One region of the Ensifer sp. NM-2 genome, then DNA from elsewhere that is predicted to be linked to it. Evidence: riboswitches for the same ligand, from Rfam matches in the RefSeq annotation. Region 1 holds a riboswitch; each other region holds the start of a gene.
The links. Region 1 has a riboswitch for cobalamin ahead of C6558_RS04090 (aromatic ring-hydroxylating dioxygenase subunit alpha). Riboswitches for the same ligand answer to the same signal wherever they lie in the genome.
Positions count from the first base shown of each region.

Region 2: another riboswitch for cobalamin. It lies ahead of C6558_RS25235 (CbtB-domain containing protein); the one in region 1 lies ahead of C6558_RS04090 (aromatic ring-hydroxylating dioxygenase subunit alpha).
Region 3: another riboswitch for cobalamin. It lies ahead of bluB (5,6-dimethylbenzimidazole synthase); the one in region 1 lies ahead of C6558_RS04090 (aromatic ring-hydroxylating dioxygenase subunit alpha).
Region 4: another riboswitch for cobalamin. It lies ahead of cobU (bifunctional adenosylcobinamide kinase/adenosylcobinamide-phosphate guanylyltransferase); the one in region 1 lies ahead of C6558_RS04090 (aromatic ring-hydroxylating dioxygenase subunit alpha).

Region 1 covers NZ_PVZR01000001.1:841,034-845,227, forward strand. The annotation lists gene C6558_RS04080 (L-threonylcarbamoyladenylate synthase) at 1-165, opposite strand, end outside; gene C6558_RS04085 (DUF6656 family protein) at 252-851, opposite strand; cobalamin riboswitch at 1,168-1,370, shown strand; gene C6558_RS04090 (aromatic ring-hydroxylating dioxygenase subunit alpha) at 1,476-2,720, shown strand; gene C6558_RS04095 (hybrid-cluster NAD(P)-dependent oxidoreductase) at 2,722-3,816, shown strand; gene C6558_RS04100 (glycoside hydrolase family 25 protein) at 3,864-4,194, opposite strand, start outside.
Region 2 covers NZ_PVZR01000015.1:4,145-8,338, reverse strand. The annotation lists gene C6558_RS25245 ((2Fe-2S)-binding protein) at 1-419, shown strand, start outside; gene C6558_RS25240 (CbtA family protein) at 495-1,289, opposite strand; gene C6558_RS25235 (CbtB-domain containing protein) at 1,487-1,663, opposite strand; cobalamin riboswitch at 1,706-1,975, opposite strand; gene C6558_RS25230 (TetR/AcrR family transcriptional regulator) at 1,974-2,666, opposite strand; gene C6558_RS25225 (NAD(P)H-binding protein) at 2,770-3,600, shown strand; gene C6558_RS25220 (DUF1772 domain-containing protein) at 3,597-4,076, shown strand; gene C6558_RS25215 (SDR family NAD(P)-dependent oxidoreductase) at 4,123-4,194, opposite strand, start outside.
Region 3 covers NZ_PVZR01000009.1:54,509-58,702, forward strand. The annotation lists gene C6558_RS18810 (DUF2865 domain-containing protein) at 41-1,111, shown strand; gene bluB (5,6-dimethylbenzimidazole synthase) at 1,020-1,811, opposite strand; cobalamin riboswitch at 1,856-2,065, opposite strand; gene C6558_RS18820 (SDR family oxidoreductase) at 2,143-2,964, opposite strand; gene C6558_RS18825 (phytanoyl-CoA dioxygenase family protein) at 3,056-4,194, opposite strand, start outside.
Region 4 covers NZ_PVZR01000009.1:219,514-223,707, forward strand. The annotation lists gene cobN (cobaltochelatase subunit CobN) at 1-340, opposite strand, end outside; gene cobW (cobalamin biosynthesis protein CobW) at 412-1,476, opposite strand; gene cobU (bifunctional adenosylcobinamide kinase/adenosylcobinamide-phosphate guanylyltransferase) at 1,480-2,004, opposite strand; cobalamin riboswitch at 2,142-2,548, opposite strand; gene C6558_RS19620 (adenylate/guanylate cyclase domain-containing protein) at 2,858-4,194, shown strand, end outside.

The DNA.
Region 1 (4,194 bases):
CTTCATCTCATAAATACGGCTGATCGCATCGGGATTGGTGGCGTCCGCTGCCAGGCCGTAGACCGTCTCGGTCGGAATCGCGACGGGCTCGCCTTCGGCAAGCACCGCACAGGCACGCTCGATCGCCCGTTCCGGCTCGGTCCGTGTATCGATGATTTCGGCCATGTCGCTTCCGTTTCCCTTTCCGAGGCTTCCTTAAAGGAGCCACGGTGAAAACAGAACGATTTTCTTCAGGCAACCGGGTCTGCGCTTCAGAGGCTGCGAATGATGCGCTTCAATGCCTCGTCGCGCGCGCCGAGCATCAGCACGTTCTTGAGCGCGACTTTCGGGTCGTCGGTACGAAAGAGCAGCCCGTTGTCGCGAACGCTGCGATTGATGGTCATCTGCCCCTCTGGCGCATCGGGCTCGATGGCAACGGCGAAGTACATTCGGGAATAGCCGGTCTGGATGCGTTCGAAGAAGTGTTTCTCGTCGCCGAGGTCACAGAAGAAGTTGGCGAAATAGAACGACCAGGTGACGTCCTTGGACGGGGCGAGATGTGTTCTCGCCGCCGTGACATGGCAATAGCCGAGATGCGGCCGACCGGTGAGCGTGCGGTGGAAGATCATCTTGGGAAACTGGATCGAGGTATGGAAGCCGTTCATCCGCTTGTGCGTCGTTTCGCCGGCGGTCGTCAGCTTGTGGGCGGTGCGCTCGGCAACCTCGTCATAGCTCAGATAACGCCGCTCGCGCTGCGACCATTGACGCCTTTCTATGCGGCCGGTGCGCAGGAACTCGGTGTGGACCGCTGTCTTCGGAGCGATCGTTGGCAGCTTCTCGGCTGCGGCGTCGTAGTATTTGAGCTTTGCCATGAACTTCAATGCGCTGTTTGCCGGTTCGGCCGGTTTCTCCGTCAGGCGACGCTAATGCATTATGGTTAATGGAAGATTTCACTCGCGTCGGTGGGCCTTGCCCCGCGTCACGGGAAGACATGTCGCAAAATGGCGAAGGATCCGCGCTTTCTCGCAAGCCTTGCCGGAAAAAGCGACAATTGCTCAATCCTTGAGCTATCCTATTGTTTACAATGAAAAATGATCAATCACAGGGCGTTTGGTGCGCTTGATGTGCTGTGTCGTCTTTCTGGAATCGGATGTCGTTAATCGGCAGCTACGACGATGGCTTCCGCGATTAGATATGCCTACTCAAGGTGCTGTCTTTTAGGGAAGGCGGAGAATTGGGAAGCCGGTCAAAACCCGGCGCTGCCCCCGCAACGGTGGTGGAGCGAAAGCCACGGCACAAAGCCACTGGACGGTTCCGTCCGGGAAGGCGCCGGGCTGGTCCTTGCGGACGGCTCCTGAGCCCGGAAACCAGCCTTGACGCGAACAGACCGTAACGGGTTGCGGCGGGCAGCCGGATCGGAGCCGTCATCGCACAGGCAATGCGCCCGTGCGGGTTCCAGTCCTGCCTCTCCGAAACAAGGCGAACGAGGACAGGACATGGACATCAAGGGCGATATGCTCCGCAAGCTGAAGGGTCGACGCGACGGCTACAGCCTCGACCGGGCCTTCTACATCGACCCCGACTACTACAGGCAGGATCTCGAAAGCATCTGGTACAAGGACTGGTTGTTCATCGGCCACGACTGCGAGATCCCGCGTGCCGGTAACTATTTCACCGTCCAGGTCGGCGATTATCCTGTCATTATCGTTCGCGACCGACAGGGCACGATCCGCGCCCTGCACAATTCCTGCCGTCATCGCGGTTCTCGCGTCTGCGCGCAGCACAAGGGCTCTTCGGCCAAGCTCGTCTGTCCCTATCACCAATGGACCTATGAGCTCGACGGCGCGCTGCTCTTTGCCCGCCAGATGGGCGAGGATTTCGACAAGGCGGCCCACGGCCTGAAGCCGATCCACTGCGAGACCGTCGGCGGTTACATCTTCATCAACCTGTCCGAGCAGCCGATGGATTTCGGCCCGTTCCGCGACATGGTCGCGCCCTATCTTGCGCCGCACCGCCTGGGTGAAACCAAGGTCGCCTTCGAAAGCACGATCATCGAAAAGGGCAACTGGAAACTCGTCTGGGAAAACAACCGGGAGTGCTACCATTGTGCCGCCAACCACCCCGAACTTTGCCGCACCTATCCCGAAGCGCCGACGGCGACCGGTGTGCAGGGCGCCAAGGATGATCCCGTCATTGCCGCGCATTGGGCGAAATGCGAAGCAGCCGGACTGCCGAGCGAGTTCCGGATGTCCGAGACCGGCCAGTTCCGCTCGGCGCGCATGCCGTTGATCGACGACGCCGAGAGCTACACCATGTCCGGCGCCCGCGCCGTGCGGCGGCAACTGTCGGCAGACGTTAGCCAGAAGCATATCGGCACGCTCCTGCTCTTCCATTATCCCTCGACCTGGAACCATGTGCTGGCCGACCACGCCATCACCTTCCGCGTCCTGCCGCTCGGCCCGGAGCTGACGCAGGTGACGACCAAGTGGCTGGTCAACAAGGACGCGGTTGAAGGCGTCGACTACAATCTCGAGCAACTGACGCATGTCTGGACCGAGACCAACGATCAGGACCGCCAGATCGTCGAGGAGAACGCCTTTGGTATTCGCTCGCCGGCCTACCAGTCAGGCCCCTATTCGCCCGAACACGAAGGCGGCGTGATGCAGTTCGTCGAGTGGTATTGCAAGTTCATGGAACAGCGCCTGCAGGGCGAGGCTGCTCCGCTTTCCCGGGTCGCCTGACATGCAGATGGCATCCTCGTTCCATCATTTCGACGAGCTTCATGTCTGGATCGACAGGCAGAACATGCTCGAATGCACATCGGCCGTGATCGAGACCGCCGATGTGATGACCTTTACCTTCCGGGCGGAAAAGCCGGCCTGGTTCCGCTATCTGCCTGGGCAGTTCGTCACGCTCGAGCTGCCGGTCGCCGACGAGCCGGTCATGCGCACCTACACGCTGTCGTCGACGCCCTCCCGGCCGTTGTCGATCGCCGTCACCGTCAAGGCGCAAGCCGATAGCATCGGCACGCGCTGGATGTTCGATCACCTGAAGCCCGGCATGCGGCTGAAGGCGTTCGGTCCGCTCGGCGATTTCAGCTTCGTGCGCCATCCCGGCGAAAAATATCTCTTCATATCGGCAGGCTCCGGCGTCACGCCGATGATGTCGATGACGCGCTGGATGGCGGACTACGTTCCCGAGACCGACGTCACCTTCATTTCCTGCGCCCGCCGGCCAGACGACCTTCTGTTCCGCTCGGAACTGGAAGTGCTGGCGCGCCAGATGTCCGGGCTAAACCTCGGCTTCGTGGTCGAGGGGCATGAGTCAAGGCACGGATGGCACGGGCTGCGCGGCCGCATCGACGGCGCCAAGCTGCCGCTGCTTGCACCCGACTTCATGGAGCGCACAGTGTTTTGCTGCGGTCCGGAGCCGTTCATGCGCGGCGTGCGCGAGTTGCTGAAGGCGGCCGGTTTCGACATGAGCCGCTATCACGAGGAAAGCTTCCAGCCGGCGGCAGCACCGGCAGCCGAGGAGATAGCAGTCAGGGCAGGGGCGGCAGCCGACGCCGAAGCGCAAGGCGCCAAGGTGGTCTTCACCATGAGCGGCAAGGAGATCGAGGCCAAGCCCGGCCAGACGATCCTGCAGGCGGCGCGGGCCAACGGCGTCAGGATCGGTGCGGCCTGTGAAGGCGGCATCTGCGGTACGTGCCGGGTGATGAAAGTCGCCGGCGAGGTCGAGATGAACCACAACGGAGGTATTCTCGACGACGAAATCGATGAGGGCTACATCCTCGCCTGCTGCTCGCGGCCGCTTGGAGATGTACAGATCGAAGCCTGACAATGCTTGATGGTCGCGGGGAGCGTGTTCTTTCCGCGACCGACCCGTCAGCGGCTGGCCGCGGCCGCCAGCCGCACGGCGCGGTCGTGCCGACCGAAATCGATCGACCCGGTCGCCATCATGTCGACGCCTTCGCCGGCGGCGCTGGCAGCTTCGGCGCGGCTGATAAGCAACGGCTGGCTTTCGATTTTCGCCGTCGCCTGGGCAGCGCTGGCGGCGCCGACCCCGTCGTCGGCTCTGGCAATGAGAACGAGCGGCAGTGCCTTTTCCGGCAACAGGGCGCCGCCGGCCCAGATCGGTCGCAAGGTGGCGCTGCTCATAGCCGCGACATTGACGTCGATGTCGTCAAGTGTACCGGGCACACGATAGGGACAGCGG
Region 2 (4,194 bases), on a different contig from region 1:
CGACTGCGGACGTCTTCGGCGAAACCTTCGCTGCGCATCTGGCGCCGATCGTCGTCATGTTGAAGCGTCGCACCGGCCTGTCCTCGGGCGCGCAATGGCGGCTTGCGGCGGATTCGCTTGCCGGTGGGTTCCTGGAGATCGGCCGCGTCCTCGGCGACGAGGAGACCGCGATGGCGAGGGCGCTGGCGATCGTCAAGCGCGCGGGTACGTCGCTATTTTCCGACAAGCTCCGTTACGAGGACATCGTGATCGAGATCGGCGGCAATCATGCGCTGTCGCGCACCTATCGCCTGCGCGGCGGCTGCTGTCTCTATTATCGAACGGAAGGTGGCAGCTTCTGCGACAGTTGCGTGATGCTGGCGCCGGACGACCGCCGCGCGCGGTTGCAGGCGCATCTGCTGGCATTGCAGGCGCGCTGAGACATCTCGACGACAAAGCCCCTGATATCGGCGATATCAGGGGCTCCGGGTTGATGGCGAAATCTGGCCGGTCTGTTACGCCTTGGCGAAACGATCGTTGATGAAGCCCGACACGACGCCGAGAACAATCCAGAACGCGAGCGTGGTGGCAAGGGCTGCCACGGCGAATTCAGCGCCGAGCACGGCCGGCACATTGCTGGAGATGTCCGACGGTTGCGGCGCGCCATAGACATGCGGTGCCGCGATCAGCACGAGGCCGATGATCTTGGCGGCGATCTCTTGCCGCAAGACCAGCAGATAGAGACCGGCGGCAGACAACAGCACGGTTGCACCCCACCAGACCTGGCGGTCGCCGAGTTCCGCGGCCGGGAAGCCCGGCAGTTCCGGCGGCAGACCGATTGCCGGCAGCATGTGCACGGCAAGCCAGCCGCAGGCGCCCCAGAGCGCGCCGTTCCTGAGCGTGATCGGGTAGCCGATGACGAGGCTGACGCCGGCGAGCAGCAGCGCGAAGCCGGAGCCGGTCACCAGATTGGCGATCAGCGTGCCGGAAAAGCGGCTCATGCCGAACATGATGCCGCCTTCCTCGTGTTCGCCCTCATGGGCGTAGGCAGGCGTGATCGGCGACAGGGCGTCAAGCAAAGCGCCAATCGGCGAAACCGCCTTCAGCGACGAATGCTGGTCGTGGTTTGCTGCGGCCGGATCGGCCGTTCCCGGCTGAACGGCTGGTTGTTCGCCGGCGGCCGGTGCCTCGCCTTCGAATTCTTCCGCGTGCAGGATCAGCGGTACGACGCGCAGTTCCTGGGCGCCGGTCATGAAGACACCGGCAATCAATCCAGCCACGATCGCGGCCAGAAGCGTTCTGACAATCATTTTCGATATCCCTCGATATCGGCGCGCCATGCATCTGGCAGGCAGCGCCGTGTCCCACTGGCAAATATGCGAACGGCTCCGTCCGGCAGATCTTCAATCTGCATCAGACGCGAGCAAACGCGTCCGGCTGTCTGCCGGAAGCGTTTTTGTCCGCAGCTATGTCGATGCGGAACGCAAGTCGCGTCCCGGAACATCGCTTAGTGGCAGGGGAAGCCATAGGAGTGGCGGGTGTCGTGCGCGGTATCGTGCAGCACGGCCGAGTTCGCCAGGCCTGCGCCGAAGACGAGGAAGCCGCCGATGAGGAGCGCGATGATACCTGCGGTCAGACGATCGCTGAGGGAGAGCGGAATGCTCGAAACTGTAGATGTAGCCATGACAACCTCCGTGATGGCGTCGGGATCTTTCCCGGTTTGGGCCCTATGCCCGCATCGACTGGCAGGTTTCCTGGCTCAGGACGTCGGGTGAGATCACCCTGGATTTGCCTCGCCTTCCCAGAGCAAGGGCCGCCCTCTCGCGGTCTTGTCTCCAGTGGCTTCTTCCGGATCGCTCCGGAACGGCGCATTCACGTCGCTCTACAGTCGCGGGGTCGGCCGTGATTTGAATGCCCAGCATGGGTCCATCCGTCACGTTCCCGTTTACTCCCGAAACGCGTTCGCGTTGCGGGAACCAATCGATCCACGATGATTAGGATCGCACCCCGGAGATGTCAATTAGACTTGCGCCGCCGCCCGGTCCATCCGCGACAAAATCACGAAGGATCATGCGTTTATAGGCTTCGACGATCTGGTCGCCCTCTGCTCTGGTGACGGAGACCGCAAGCCGCATCGTGCAATCGCCGAGATGCATGATCAAAAAGGCGGCGCTGTCGATCGTTTCGCGCGGCGTGTCGGGCGCAAACCGAGCCCAGACGTCGGCCAGAAGCTGGCCGCCGGCACGGCTTTGCAAAAGGTCGATCTCGCGCAGCGCCTTGTCGGCCTGCATCGCTGACCAGATGTCGCGCATCACAGGCTCGGCCAGGAACATATCGTAATAGATGTCGAACAGCATGGAGAAGGCGTCACGCAGTTCCGAGATCGACGTCACCTTGGCAAGCTCGGCCCCGATGCATTCATTGCAGACCGCATTGTAGCGCTCGGCCAGCGTGCGCACGATCGCCGCCTTGTCGGGGAAGTACTGGTAGAGGGAGCCGATCGAGATTCCAGCCTTTTCAGCGACTTCGCTCATGCGCATGGCGTCGCTGCCCTTCTCCTGGATGATCGCCGTGGCGCAGGAAAGGATGTGCTCGACGCGCTCGCGGCTGCGCTTCTGGCTGGGCGTGCGGCGCAGCGCCGGCTCGTCGTCAGCGGGGATTGTGGAAGGGCTTGCATCGGGAATCATGAGTAATGCTCACATTTTGACTTGACTCCTAAAATACGAGGATTTATCACATTTGCAAATGTGAGAGATGCTCATGTTTTGCAATCAACCTCAGGAGGAAGCGATGACTGACAAACTCACACTGGTTCTGGGCGGTACGGGCAAGACGGGGCGGCGGGTGGCGGCCCGCCTTGAGGAGCGGGGTATCGCGGTGCGCATCGGCGCCCGTTCGGCATCGCCTTCCTTCGACTGGACGGATGAGGCGACCTGGGCGCCCGTGCTTGAAAATGTCGAGCGCATCTATATCAGCTACCAGCCGGATCTGGCGGTGCCGGGCGCCGTCGAAACCATCCGCAAATTCTCGAGGCTTGCCGTTCGCTCGGGCATCAAGCGGCTGGTGCTTCTGTCGGGGCGCGGCGAGGACGAGGCGGAAGCGGCCGAGCGCGAACTGCAGGCCTCCGGCGCCGACTGGACGATCATCCGGGCAAGCTGGTTCTTCGAGAATTTCAGCGAGGATTTTTTGACCGATTCCGTTCGCAGCGGATCGGTGTTCCTGCCGCCGGATGAGATCACCGAACCCTTCATCAGCACCGACGACATCGCCGACGTGGCAGTTGCAGCCCTTCTGGACGAGGGGCATGTCGGCAAGGTCTATGAGCTGACAGGCCCGCGGCTGATGACCTTTGCCCAGGCCGTGGCCGAGATCGCGACGGCTGCCAACCGCCGGATCGGCTATCAGTCCGTGCCGGTTGCCGACTTCACGGTGCAGTTGCGGGCCGACGGATTGCCTGATGACTATGTCGAACTCATCCGCTATCTCTTCACGTCGGTGCTCGACGGGCGCAATTCGCAAGTGACGTCCGATGTCGAGCGCGTGCTTGGGCGCAAACCGCGCGACTTCGCCGACTATGCCCGGGAGACCGCTGCAACTGGTGTCTGGAGTATCGCCGCATGATCCCGCTGATCCCCGCTCTGGCGTTTGCCGCCGCAATCGGCTCCGGCCTGATGGCCGGGCTGTTCTTCATCTTCTCGGTCTGCATCATGCAGGCTTTGTCGCGGCTGCCGGCGGAGCAGGGGATCGCGGCGATGAACGCCATCAACGTGGTGATCCAGAATCCGCTGTTCCTCAGTACCTTCATGGGCACGGCGCTTCTGGGGCTCGCGCTGGTCGTCGCGGCCTTCATCTGGGGCGGTAACGGCAGCCTGCTGCTGGCGGCCGGCGGCATCGCCTACGTCGCCGGCGTGCTGATCGTCACCATTATCTTCAACGTGCCGATGAACGATGCGCTGGCGGCTGCCACGTCTGGGCAGGCTGCCACCGAAATCTGGCAGCAGCACTACCTGACCGACTGGGTCTGGTGGAACCATGTGCGCACGATTTCCTCGATCGGCGCTCTGGCGCTGTTCATTCTGGGTTTTGCGCGCAGCTGAAGAGAACGACCGACGCGACCCTGTGAAGGTCCGCCGGTCGTTCATTTCAATCAACCAGCGAGCCGCAGGTGAGGTTGGCGATCGCGCCGGTCATGGCGCCCGCCCGGTCCGAGGCGAC
Region 3 (4,194 bases), on a different contig from region 1:
GTGCGGTTGCAGGAATGGACGTTCGCCCGTGTTCCGGAACATGAAAACCCTAGCCGCGGCGACCTTGCCGCTGCTTCTGGTTCTTGCCGATCAGGCGCTGGCCTCCAGCGTGTGCGACCGCCTGAACACTCGGCTCGCCGAACTGCCCGCCGCCATCGAAACTACGGCCGATACCCGCGATTATGCGAGCGCGATTTCCCGACAGAACATCGAATTGCGCCGGGCGCGCAACGATCGCCGACGCGCCGGCTGCGGCACAGGCAGCGTCGTCGTCTTCAACGGCGGCGACCCGGATATCTGCACAGACATCAACAGTCTGATCGCCGAGATGGAAGACAATCTGCGCATCCTCAAATCGGAGCGCCAGCAGCTGATGTCAGGCGATGGAGACGATACGCGCCGGCGCATCCTCGCCGCCCTCGAGATCAACGGTTGCTATGGTGGCAGCGAGGAATTTGCGACCGCCGACCCGGACGAGCCGGAAACGTACCGCAACATCCTGCGCGATCTGCCGCCGGACGAAAGCTACGGACCAATGCTGCGGGACGGCGAAATGGGCACCTACCCGCCGGAAAGCGGCGTCTATTCCGGCACGCTTCGCACCATGTGCGTGCGCACTTGCGATGGCGCCTTCTTCCCGATCTCGTCCGAGGCAAGCCCTGTGGACTTCGCCCGCGACGAGCAGGCCTGCCGCGCCCGCTGCCCGGGTGCCGAAACAGAACTATTTTTCCACGACCTGGCGACCGAGGAGAGCGACCAGATGGTCTCCGCCTCGACGGGACGCCCCTATAAAGAACTGCCAAACGCCTTTGCCTATCGGACGCGCGGCGTCGGCAAGCCGGGCATTTGCGGTTGCCAGATTCCAAAGATCGCGACGACGCCCAAGGCTTCCAGTGGCAACACTGGCAACAGCGAATCGTCGATCATCGTCATCGAGGGCAAGAAGGAAGCGGCCGCCCCTACCGCCAAGGCGGCTGCGGAGGAGCGCCCCTACGATCCCGCCAAGAGCAAGGTGCGGGTCATCGGGCCGACGTTCCTTCCCCAGGAGGAAACGTCGATCGACCTTCGCCATCCGAAGGGTCCGGGCTACCAGCCGGTTCAGAGCAACTGATCGCAGCGTCTGCCTTTCGGCAGGTTCCCCAGCCTTCCTCGAACACCAGCTCCTCCAGCGGCAGCCGCTGGCGCCAGCCCTTAACCGCAAGTTCCGGCTCCTGGTAAAGGCGATCGACATATCCGAGGCAAAGCCAGGCGACGATCACGACATGATCGGGAATGCCGAGGATCGCCTTGATCTCATTTTCATGAAAGATACTGACCCAGCCGACACCAACGCCTTCGGCGCGCGCCGCAAGCCAGAGGTTCTGCACGGCACAGACGGTGGAATAGAGATCCATCTGCGGGTTATGGGTGCGCCCGAGAACGACCGCTCCACCGCGCGTGCGGTCGCAGGTGACGCAGATGCTCAAGGGTGCCTTGCGGATCCCCTCCAGCTTCAGGGAGCGGTATTTCGCTTGGCGGTCGCCATCGAACATCAATGCCGCTTCGTCGTTGGCGCGGGAAAAGGCCTGCCATACCCGCTCGCGGGTTTCGGCCTGCCGGACCACGACGAAATTCCACGGTTGCATGAAACCCACCGATGGCGCCCGGTGCGCAGCATTGAGCAGGCGCATCACCACATCGTCAGGCAAGGGTTCGGCCAGGAACTGATCCCGCACGTCCCGGCGCGTTTCGATGGCTCGATAGACGGCTTCGCGCTCGTCGGATGAAAAGGCCTCTGCAGCCGCAAGGCCGCCATTAGCGTCAGTCAGCATCGTTCGATCCCCAACAATGCACAACCTTCCGCCGTCCGCGCGGATATCGGTCTATCTTGCCAGGCCGGTCTTCTGACTTCGGATCAACCGGCCGCCTCACCTTCCCAGATCACATGAAGATCCAGTGGCAAGATCTTGAGCAAGCTCAAAATCCCTAGAGGCAGTCGTCCCCGTCACAGCGTTGGGCACGTTCCGGAATAACACCGGATTCCCGATTCTCCCGCGTTGCGGGCACCTGACGGCGTCATAAGGGCACAGCCCACAGGGAATGACAAGCAAGTCCGGCGTCGCTTGCCGGTCACTCCACAGGGCCTCGCGACAGCGTCAGATGTCAGAGCGGCGCGACCGGATGCGGCGAGCCGTCATAGCCGCCCCACACCGACTGGTCGAAGCAGATGACCGACCCCGTCATCAGGCCGGACTCATCCGACGAGAGATAGGCGCAGGCACGCGCGACTTCCTTGGGGTCGACAAGCCGACCGAAGGGTTGGCTGGCGGCCGCCTTTTCGAGCCAGTCGTCTGCCGCCCCATGAAATTCGCGCTGGATGCGGTCTTCCCCTTCGGACGCCATCCAGCCGATATTGAGGCCATTGACGCGAATGCGGTTGCGCAGCAGCGCATAGGAGGTGTTCTTGGTCAGCGTCTCCAGCGCCCCCTTCGACGAGCAATAGGCGGCGATAAACGGCTGACCGGCCATCGCCGACATCGAGCCAATATTGACGATGGTGCCCTGCGTGCCCTCCCGCCGCATCAGCTTTACCGCTTCCTGCATCAGGAAGAACGGTGCGCGCACATTGACAGCGAACATCCGGTCGAACAGTTCGGGGCTGGTGTCCAGGATGGTGCCGCGATCGGTGATCGCCGCCGCATTGACCAGCGCATCGACGCGCCCGAATGTGGCGTCGCAGGCGCTGACGACCTTGCGCGCGTCCTCGACCTTTTCGAGGTCTGCCTCGACATAAAGTACCTGCGCGCCGGTTGCCTTGCGGATCTGCTCGGCCTTCGCTTCGCCCTTGGCAACGTTGCGTCCACAGATGACGACACCTTTAGCCCCACGTTCCGCAAACAGGTTGGCGATCGTTGCGCCCAGCCCCTGCGTCCCGCCGGTGACGATGGCGATCTTGCCGTCGAGACGGCCATATTGCTCGGTCATGAAAGTCCTCCCAGAATTGAAAGTGAGATGAAAACAGGGCGACCGGCCCCCGCCGCAGAACGCCGGGGACCGGAAAGATCGATTCTGCCGTTCAGCTCAGCTTGCGCTGTGCCTGCTCGCCAAGCGCGCTTCTGAAATCCGCATCGCTCCACCTGCCTGCCAGCGCCTCATGCATCAGTTGCGCCTGGGTCTTCGGCGCGAGACCGCCCAGCGGCGGATCGCGATCGAGATTGGTCGGGAAGGAATAGCCCTCGGCACAGGACGCAATCGCATTGGCCGCCTCATCGGCCGAAAGCGTGCCGGATGCCACGAGTGCGGTCAGCGCCGGGTAGAGGGCTGCACTCATCCTGGCGCGATCGACGGTCTCCATCGCCCTCCCGAAGGCCGAGGAGACCTGGAGCAGGTTGGCGACGCGCTTGATATCAGTCGAATGATTGCTGCCGGCCGCATGGAAGAGAGCCGGGTTGAAGAAGACGACATCGCCCTTTTCCAACGGCAGCTGCACGTGATGCTGGTCGAAATAGGCCCGGAACTCCGGACGTTTCAACGCGAGATAGCCGGGCACGTAGGTCTGGCTATAGGGAAGGAAAAGCGTTGGACCGCTCTCGATCGGCATGTCGCAATGGGCAACGGCACCTTGCAACGTCAGCACCGGCGACAGCCTGTGCACATGAACAGGATACTGCTCGATGACATCAGAGGTCTGGAATCCCAGATGATAGTCGCGATGGGCCGCCTGCGACGCGCCGCCGGGATTGACGCGATTGACCTGCGCCGTCAGCTGGTAGTTCGGACCAAGCCAGGCTTCGCTGACGAGCGCGATGATGGCGTTGGCGTAATAGGCGGCAAAGTTCTCAGGGCTTTTCAGGCAGTGTTTTTCGAGCGAATTCCAGATCCTGTCGTTAGCGCCGGGCTTGGCAAAGTGGTCGCCGCCGCCACTGTTGGTGCGGTGTTGCTCGTCGATGATGGCGTCAAAGATGCCGCTGGCCGCATCGATGACTGATGTGTCGGCATAGGCGTGCTTGAACACCGCCACCCCGGGCCCGGTTGCCAGCACCTCGCAGATTTCGGCCAGGGCAGCGCGGCGCCCCTCGGTCGTGGCGCAGGCGGCAACCAGGCTGGCGCTGTCATAGATCAGCACATTTTTCTCGCAGGCGAGCGCGTGTGGATAATCAGCAAGGTTCGTCTGCCGCTCCACCTCCGCACGGAACGCCTCGATGTCGCAGGCAT
Region 4 (4,194 bases), on a different contig from region 1:
GCAGCACCGCGATCTGGAAGCGGTGGGTGACGGCGGCGGCATGCAATGCTTCCAGCACATAACGGAAATAGCTGGCGCCACCGAGCGGCCTGACCACGATGAGTTTTGCATGCCTTGCCGTGCGCTCGACATAGGTGTCGACCGACATCGGGTGCATCAGGTTCATCAGGCTGGCGATGCGCAGGCTCAGCTCCCCGTCGCGCCGGCCATGGGCCGCCGCGATCGACGAAAGCTCGGTGTCGGCGGCCGACAGGAAAAGCACGTCGGCCGGCGTTTGCCCCAGGTCGATCGCCTCGTTGCCGTCGGCGATCGTTCCTTTCTGGGCGAGAAGCAGATGCATGTTTCTGTCCGTTCGAGCAATTCCAGGAAAAGCGTGAAATGGCTTTCCTGGAATTGCGTTGCTTCAAGGAGTTAGGCGAGTGCGGTGATGGCGGCGCGCACCGCAGCTTCGTCCATGTCGTGCAGGCCGATGACGACGAGGCGCGTACCGCGCTTCTCGCCAGCCGCCCAGGCACGGTCGTAATACTGGTCGATGCGGGCGCCAACGGCCTGGATCAGCAGGCGCATCGGCTTGCCGGGCACGTCGGCAAAGCCCTTGAGGCGCAGCACGTCATGCTCTGATATCACGCCCTTGAGGCGATCGATGAAACCTGCCGGATCGGCAATCGCGCCGAGCTCGACGACGAAGCTGTCGAACTCGTCATGAGAGTGCTCCTCGCCGGCCTCATGTTCCATCTCGTGGTGAGACTTGCGGTTGGCGATATCGCTTTCCGTGCCGACGCCGAGGCCGAGCAGGATGGCAGCGGCAACTTCGCCGTTCTTCGCCTCGATCATTGTTGGCTTGCGGTTAGTGCGCGAAGCGACCTCGTCGCGCACGGCCTTGAGGCCGGAGGCGTCGATCAGATCGGTCTTGTTGAGCACGATCAGGTCGGCGGCGGTCAACTGGTCCTCGAACAGTTCCTCGATCGGGCTTTCGTGGTCGAGATTGTCGTCCTCGACACGCAACGCATCGACCTTGTCATGGTCGTCGGCAAAACGGCCGGCGGCAACGGCGGCACTGTCGACCACGGTGACGACGCCATCGACGGTGACTTCGCTGCGGATATCAGGCCAGTTGAAGGCGGCGATCAGCGGCTGCGGCAAAGCGAGGCCCGAGGTTTCAATGATGATATGGTCAGGACGATTTTCGCGCTCGAGCAGCTTGGTCATGGTCGGGATGAAATCATCGGCAACCGTGCAGCAGATGCAGCCATTGGTAAGCTCAATGATATCGTCTTCCGAGCAGGCTTCTGCGCCGCAGCCCTTCAGCACGTCGCCGTCGACGCCGAGATCGCCGAACTCGTTGATGATGAGCGCAATGCGCTTGCCATCGGCGTTCTGCAGCAGATTGCGGATCATCGTCGTCTTGCCGGCACCGAGGAAGCCGGTGATGACGGTCGCCGGGATCTTGCCCTGGTTGGCTCTGGCAGTGGTCATGGATCAACCCTTCATTTTCAGCGGCAATCCGGCCGCGACAAAGTAAACTTCCGCGGATTTCTCCGCAACGATCTGGTGAAGCCGGCCGGCATGGTCGCGGAAATCGCGGACCATGCGGTTCTCGGGCACGATGCCGAGGCCGACTTCGTTGGAAACAAGGATGAGGCGCGCCCGCGCCTCCGGCAGGAAAGCGGCAAGGGCCGCGAACTCTGCCGCCATGTCGCGCCCTTCCATCATCAGGTTGGTGACCCACAGCGTCAGGCAGTCGACGAGCACCACGCGGTTCTCGTCATCGATGCGCGTCAGCAGCGAAACGAGGTCGAGCGGCTCTTCATGCGTCGTCCAGCCTTCGCCGCGCCTTGCCCGGTGATGGTCGATGCGCTCGCGCATCTCGTCGTCCCAGGCACGGCCGGTCGCGACATAGTGCATGCCGAGCCCGGAGGCTTCGACGAGCCTTTCGGAAAAGCTGGATTTGCCGGAACGGGCACCGCCGAGGACCAGAACCGGCCCGGCATGGGAAATGCTCATGTGCGTTGCAGCCTCACGCGCTTGGTCGCGAATTCGAGCGGCAACAGGATTTCACCGCGCCGACGGCGCGTTCGGGAAACGATCGATGAGCCAAGACAACCTCCGTGATGGCGTGGGAAGCGGGCTTCCCTTCGGGCGGAATGCCCCTGTCGGACGGCAGGTCTCCTGGCTCACGGCGTCACGAGCCCACCACATCGCGCCCCGCGTGATCACGCGAAGACCGATGCTTGGGCCCGAACGGCCCGCCTCACCTTCCCGGCGTTTTCTGGTTTCGTGAAAGGCGGACGATTCGTAGAAGAAGAGGCGTCCAACCCGGCTGATCACGAAGCCACGCCAGTGGCTTTTCCGGCTGAATTCCAAACCGCCTTCGATTGCCCCATGCAATCGAAAGGAAGCCGGCTATCAGCCCGATGGCGAACCCTGACCGTTCTACAGTCGCGGGGTCGGCTGCGATAAGGATGCCCGATTTGGGTCCATCCGTCACATTCCCAATTATTCCCCCGCATCGCCACGATCCGGGGAAACCATCCAACGTCAGATGATTAGGAAGCGGGCGCCGCAAAGTCAATCGACGCGTGCGACACGCCACCCGTCGAGATGCGGCGCGCGACAATTTGCCGGCAGCAGGCCGCAAAGGCCACTCCTGCATGTTTTTATCCTTAGATGGTATTCGACCTAAGGATAAAAACATGCAGCAATTCAAAGTGTTACAGCGACCTTTGCGCGTCCAGTAAGACGCGCGGCGCTGTAGTCGACGTCGGAGCGGACGCTCCACGGCAACTGAACTTTATTTTAGCAACGTCAGATATTGCGATAGAGTAGCCGAAAGTCGTTTCGATTATCCGGAAGGCAGATGGAACGCAGGCTCACCGCCGTGATGATTGCCGACGTTTCCGGCTATGGACTGCTCACCCAAGCCGACGAAGAGGGTACGTGTGCCCGCTTTCAGGCCGATCTGCACGGCCTGTTCGAACAAAGGATTGCCGCACATCGCGGGCGGTTGATCAAGACCATGGGCGACGGGTTATTGGTCGAGTTCCAGAGTGTCGTCGAGGCGGTCCGTTGTGCGGTGGAGGTTCAGCGCGCGAAATCCGAAAGCCGCGGCTCCGATCAGGGTCGACTGGAATTCCGCATCGGCATCAATCTTGGCGACGTCATCGTTGAAGGCGACGACATTCACGGCGATGGAGTGATCATTGCCGAGCGCCTGCAGAGCCTCGCCGAACCGGGTGGGATCATCATCTCCGGCACCGCCTACGACCAGGTCGAGAAGCACCTCGATGTCGGCTTCGTCTTTCTCGGCGAACAACGCCTGAAGCATATCGAAAAGCCGGTGCGGACTTACCGGCTGGGGCTGAACGAAGCCCGCCCCGGCAGCGTAAAGGTCGCTGGGCGCCACGCGAAGCGCTGGGCGGCACTCGTTACGTCTGCTGTCGTGCTCGGCGCTGCTGCCGGCGTGGCCTGGTGGCGGCCCTGGGAGTCGCCTGTGGAAACGGTCCAGATACAACCACCGAATCTGACCGCGCCGGACAAGCCGTCGATCGCGGTGCTTCCGTTTGCCAACGTGAGCGACGATCCCAGGCAGGAGTATTTCGCCGATGGCATGACCGATGGCCTTGTCACCGAGCTGGCTCAGGTATCCGGCTTGTTCGTTATCGCGCGTAACTCGACCTTCACCTACAAGGGCAGGGCGGTGACACCCAGGCAGGTGTCCAAGGAACTCGGTGTCCGATACGTCCTCGAAGGCAGTGTGCAGCGTGCCGGAGAACAGCTACGGATCAATGTTCAGCTCATAGATTCTCTCAGCGGCGGCCACGTTTGGGCCGGCAAGTTCGACGGTTCACTTTCCGATGTCTTTGCGCTGCAGGACGAAGTGATGCGCGGCATTGCCGACGCGCTTGCGCTTCGGTTGAATCCTGACGAGCAGATGGCCTTCGGACGCAAGGAAACGACGGTCCCGGCGGCCTTCGATGCGTTCCTGCGCGGCTGGGAGCATCACCGGCGCACGACCCCCGAAGATTTTGCAAAGGCAGTGCCTTTTTTCGAGCAGGCGATTGCGCTCGATCCTGCCTATGGACGAGCCTATGCCGCCGCCGCCATGGTCTACGCGCGCGTCTACCTGTGGCGTTGGCATTATCGGCTTGATATCTCGCGGATCGAAGCTAGAGCCAAGGCGCTACAATTTCTAAG